Linked DNA regions of Robertmurraya sp. FSL R5-0851. The protein of the gene in region 1 interacts with the protein of each later gene in a pairwise test. Links are inferred from orthologs where the notes say so. Each region holds a gene or a part of one and is shown on either strand. Other genes may lie near its edges.

Evidence for each region.
Region 2: the proteins of ligA (region 1) and leuS interact in binary tests that used the Escherichia coli proteins (3 or more experiments, as listed by UniProt). The link is inferred for Robertmurraya sp. FSL R5-0851 from one-to-one orthologs.

Annotation. Positions count from the first base shown.
Region 1 is NZ_JBBOOE010000001.1:373,222-376,098, forward strand. It holds ligA (NAD-dependent DNA ligase LigA), read left to right. Parts: upstream 1-374; coding sequence 375-2,381; downstream 2,382-2,877. Other genes in the region: MKX65_RS01980 (CamS family sex pheromone protein), read left to right, coding at 2,392-2,877. UniProt on the Escherichia coli protein: DNA ligase that catalyzes the formation of phosphodiester linkages between 5'-phosphoryl and 3'-hydroxyl groups in double-stranded DNA using NAD as a coenzyme and as the energy source for the reaction.
Region 2 is NZ_JBBOOE010000001.1:3,579,585-3,582,675, forward strand. It holds leuS (leucine--tRNA ligase), read right to left. Parts: upstream 2,708-3,091; coding sequence 293-2,707; downstream 1-292. Other genes in the region: MKX65_RS18395 (rhodanese-like domain-containing protein), read right to left, coding at 1-180; MKX65_RS18405 (3-hydroxybutyrate dehydrogenase), read right to left, coding at 3,076-3,091.

The DNA of each region.
Region 1 (2,877 bases):
TGCCGCTAGACAAGCAGCGGCTGTACGTAAGCCGGTACTTCGTCCAATGACGAATTCAACGGGTGGAGAAGAGCTTGGATGGAAAGTGGGAGACAAGGCCGTGCACGGAAAATGGGGCACAGGTACCGTGGTTAGCGTAAAAGGCGAAGGAGAAGGAATCGAGCTTGATATCGCATTTCCTAAACCAGTTGGGATCAAACGACTGTTAGCGAAGTTTGCTCCTATAACAAAAGGATAAAGGATTTCAATCAATCAAACGATTGATTGAAATTGCTTCAAACCATGATACAACTGGCACGAAGGCAATTCAATCAAACGTTTGATTGAAAAATATTTTTCTATTTTAAAATAGTTCTGATGGAAGGGTTGAGTACATGGATCAACAAGCTGCGGAAAAAAGAGTACAAGAGCTGCATGTCCAGTTAAATCAGTTAAATTACGAATATCACGTATTAGACCAACCAACCGCTTCAGATGCTGAATACGATGAATTATTAAGAGAATTAATCAATCTGGAAGAAACTTTTCCTGAACTAAAAAGTCCGGACTCTCCTACGCAACGCGTAGGTGGAGCCGTCTTAGATATGTTTGAAAAGGTACAGCATCAATCGCCTATGCTTAGTCTTGGCAATGCCTTCGGAGAGCAGGATTTGCTTGATTTTGACCGACGTGTTCGCCAAGCAGTGGGAGATCAAATTTCTTATGTGTGTGAATTGAAAATTGATGGTCTAGCGGTTTCGCTTCGTTACGAAAATGGTTTGTTTATTCAAGGAGCGACAAGAGGAGATGGAACCATTGGGGAGGATATTACGTCTAATTTACGTACAATCAAATCCATTCCTCTAAGATTAAATGAACCAGTGTCCATTGAAGCTCGCGGAGAGGTCTTTATGCCTCGAAAATCGTTTGAAGCATTGAATGCATTGAAGACAGAACGAGGGGAAGAGCTGGCAGCCAATCCCCGAAATGCTGCAGCCGGTTCACTAAGACAGCTTGATCCAAAGATTGCTGCATCACGTAATTTGGATATTTTCCTATATAATATTGCAGATGTAGGGGAGACCGGTGTGACTTCCCATAGTGCAGGCTTAGATTTGCTAGAAAGTCTAGGTTTTAAAACGAATAAGGAAAGAAGAAAATGTGCTTCTATCGAGGAAGTCATTTCTTATGTGAATGAGTGGACGGAGCAGCGACCAAATCTTCCGTATGATATTGATGGGATTGTGATTAAGGTCGATTCCCTCGCACAGCAAGAGGAGCTTGGTACAACGGCCAAAAGCCCACGTTGGGCCGTCGCATACAAATTCCCAGCTGAAGAAGTGGTCACGACTTTAAAATCAATTGAGTTAAGTGTCGGACGTACAGGGGTCGTTACACCAACGGCTATTTTAGAACCAGTCCGTGTAGCTGGAACAACCGTACAACGGGCCTCTTTACATAATGAAGATTTGATTCGTGAAAAGGACATCAAAATTGGCGATCAGGTTGTTGTAAAAAAAGCAGGAGATATTATTCCAGAGGTCGTAAATGTACTCGTTGAGAGACGAACAGGGGCAGAGGAAGAGTTCCGTATGCCCACTCACTGTCCTGAATGTGAAAGTGAACTAGTGAGGCTTGAAGAGGAAGTGGCGCTACGTTGTATTAATCCGAAATGTCCGGCGCAAATCAGAGAAGGATTGATCCACTTCGTATCAAGAACCGCTATGAATATTGATGGTCTTGGTGAAAAGGTCATCAGTCAGTTATTTGCCGAACAATTGATTGAAGATGTGGCAGATATTTATAAATTGACCTTTGATCAGTTGATTCAATTAGAGAGAATGGGAGAAAAGTCAGTTAACAATCTGATTGAAGCGATTGATGCTTCAAAAGCCAATTCTCTTGAAAAGCTGTTGTTCGGATTAGGCATCCGTCACGTGGGAGCCAAAGCAGCAAAAACTCTTGCGCAGGAATTCGAAACGATTGACCGACTCGCGGTGGCTACAGCTGAGGAGTTAACAGCCATCAACGAAATCGGAGAAAAAATGGCCGAATCGGTGGTCGCTTACTTTGAGCTTGAAGAAGTGAAAGAATTAATTGAAGAGCTAAAAGAAGCAGGAGTTAATACCACTTACCTTGGGCCGAAAAAGGTTGCTGTTGAAAACATTGATCATTTTTTTGCGGGGAAAACGATTGTCTTAACCGGAAAGCTAGAACAGCTTTCTCGTAATGAGGCAAAGGAGAGAATCGAAGCGTTTGGCGGGAAAGTTGCAGGAAGTGTAAGTAAGAAGACAGATTTGGTGATCGCTGGGGAAGAGGCAGGATCCAAATTAACAAAAGCAGAACAGCTAGGAATTGAAGTATGGAATGAAGAGAGATTAGTGGAAGAATTGAAGAAATAGAGGTGATACCATGAGGAAGATTCTAATGGTTGCTCTTACCGTTCTCTTGAGTTTAACCGCCTGTGCTCCTAATCTTCAGAAGCAAGAAGAGGTGGTACAGGAAAACGAAGATACAAAGCAAAAGGCCATTATACCGAAGTATCAGATTTCTGATCAATACTATCGGACGATCCTTCCTTTCGAGCCATCACAAGCAAGAGGGTTAATCGTAAATAACTTAAACACAAGATACGATATCAGTGAGTTTGAAACAGGGTTAATGAGGCTTGCGCAAACATCCTTTGGTCCAGATAAGTACCTTTTTAAGGAAGGGCAAAATCTTGACCGGGAAACGGTTGGTTTATGGTTGAACCGTAAAATGACGGCGACGCAGCTACAAGATGCTGGTTTAAAAGAAAATGAAAACATTGGTTTGAATCCGCAAATTCCTGAAGGCGGGGATATAGCAGCGAATAATGAACAGAACCCGATTTATTTAGCGCATCTTCTTGAGCAT
Region 2 (3,091 bases), 3.2 Mb from region 1 along the record:
GTATTCTGTATCTTGATCTAATTCGTCTAAACGCATTGGGATCTCGCCCATTTTAATATGCTTTGCACCTGGAATCATTCCAGCCGCTACTTCTTCATCCTCACGCACGTCGATCAGTTCTAGCTTTTCCCCTTTTTCTAGCTTTTCTTGTAACTCTGCAGTTGTAATTTCTTTTACCATCCAACATTACCCCTTTTAATTTTTCTTCTATCGTACACGACTTACTCGGTACATTTCAATCTTTCTCTTTAGAAAAAGAGCCCCCAAGTGATTGGGAGCTCCTATCATACACTTAATTTGCAACAATATTAACTAATTTTCCTGGAACAGCAATCACTTTGCGAACAGTTTTCCCATCAATTTGCTCTTTAACGACTATATCATCCATAGCAATTTGCTCAAGTGCTTCTTTATTTGCATCAGACGGAACCATCAGCTTCGCCTTCACCTTGCCGTTAATTTGAACAACAATTTCTACTTCATCATCAACCAGCTTCGCTTCATCAAATGCTGGCCACGCTTCGTAAGAGATGCTTTCGCTATGACCTAATTTTGACCAAAGCTCTTCAGCGATATGTGGACAAATTGGTGCAAGCAATTTCACAAAGCCCTCCACATAGTCTCTTGGAAGCACAGGTGATTTATAAGCATCGTTAATAAATACCATTAACTGAGAAATCGCCGTATTAAAGCGTAATCCTTCAAAGTCCTCTGTCACTTTTTTCACCGTTTGGTGATAGACCTTTTCCAGACTCGAAGAATCAACCGGTTGAACCTTCTCTGCGATTTCACCATTCTCATCCACTAACAAGCGCCAAATACGGTCTAAGAAGCGGCGTGAACCGTCTAATCCTTGTGTTGACCATGCGATGGAAGCTTCAAGTGGCCCCATGAACATTTCGTATAAACGTAGAGTATCCGCACCATGAGTTCCAACGATTTCGTCAGGGTTTACGACATTCCCTTTGGATTTACTCATTTTTTCATTGTTTTCCCCAAGAATCATCCCTTGGTTAAACAATTTTTGGAAAGGTTCTTTCGTGCTTACTACACCGATATCATACAAAAACTTATGCCAGAATCGAGCATAAAGTAAGTGAAGAACCGCATGCTCTGCGCCACCGATATATATATCAACTGGAAGCCACTCTTTTAACTTTTCAGGATCTGCTAAAGCTTGATCATTCTTCGGATCAATATAACGTAAGTAATACCAGCAGCTACCTGCCCATTGTGGCATCGTATTGGTTTCACGTCGTCCCTTTTTCCCTGTTACAGGGTCAACTACGTTTACCCAGTCTTCAATATTCGCAAGTGGAGATTCCCCTGTTCCTGACGGACGAATTTCTGTCGTTTTCGGTAACATCAATGGAAGCTCTGAATCAGGGACAGCTGTCATTGTCCCGTCTTCCCAGTGAATGACTGGAATGGGCTCTCCCCAATAGCGTTGACGGCTAAATAACCAATCGCGTAAACGGTACGTAACCTTCTTCGTTCCGATTTCTTTTTCCTCTAACCAAGCAATCATACGAGAAATCGCTTCTTCTTTGTTCATTCCATTTAAGAAGTCCGAGTTTACATGCTCACCATCACCTGTGTAAGCTTCTTTTGAAACATCTCCACCTGCAACGACTTCCACAATTGGCAATTCGAATTTCTTAGCAAATTCGTAGTCACGCTCATCGTGACCTGGTACCGCCATGATCGCTCCTGTTCCATAGCTGACAAGTACATAATCAGCAATCCAGATTGGCATTTTCGCTCCATTAACCGGATTAATTGCATAAGCACCTGTAAATACACCTGTTTTGTCTTTAGCTAAATCGGTACGCTCCAAATCACTCTTACTTTTGATTTGTTCAATATATGCTTGAACCGCGTCACGCTGCTCAGCTGTCGTAATACTCTCAACTAGTGCATGCTCCGGTGCTATTACCGCATACGTTGCACCGAATAATGTATCAGGTCTTGTTGTAAAGACCGTGAACTGCCCGTCATTACCTTCAATATTAAAAGTAATCTCGGCACCTTCAGAACGACCAATCCAATTTCGTTGCATATCCTTTAAGCTATCTGGCCAGTCAAGTTCTTCTAAGTCCTCTAGTAAACGATCCGCATACGCAGTGATTTTTAATACCCACTGCTTCATTGGACGGCGTTCAACGGGATGACCACCACGTTCACTTTTTCCATCAATGACTTCTTCATTTGATAAAACCGTTCCTAGTGCTGGACACCAGTTTACGGCTACCTCATCAATATAAGCTAGGCCTTTTTCAAACAATTTTAAGAAAATCCATTGTGTCCATTTATAATATTCAGGGTCTGTCGTGTTCACTTCTCGATCCCAATCGTATGAGAAACCTAATGCCTTGATTTGGCGCTTAAATGTGGCAATATTTAATGCTGTAAATTCAGCAGGATCATTCCCAGTGTCTAATGCGTATTGCTCAGCCGGAAGACCGAACGCATCCCATCCCATTGGGTGTAACACATTATAACCTTGCGCACGCTTCATACGTGATAAAATATCTGTTGCTGTGTACCCTTCTGGATGCCCTACATGCAGTCCAGCTCCAGATGGATATGGAAACATATCTAACGCATAAAATTTGCGTTTACCTTTTTCTTCACTTGTTTGAAACGTCTTGTTAGCGTCCCAAAAGCTCTGCCACTTTTTTTCAATTTCTTGATGATTAAAGCTCACTTTTTATTCCTCCTAAAAATACTTGTTTAAACGCAAAAAATCCCGTCCCTATAAAAAGGGACGAGAGGATTATGTAGAATCTCCCGCGGTACCACCCACATTAGTGCACAAGTCACTCGCTTTATTATCCTTAACGCGGAATACGGCAAGCATTACTTTCTTTCACACTTGCGACTCAAAGGCGAGTTCATGGACACCTGGTTGACTTTCACCATCCGTCAACTCTCTACTTTCAGGTATTTCTCACTACTACTCCTTATCATGGTCACCACATATTTAAGTATGATGCTATTGTAGTGTATTTTCTAGCTCGATGCAAGTTGTGTTTTGTAGCATATGAAGATAAGGAGTAGAGTGTGTGCATTTTTTTATTGAACCGTATAG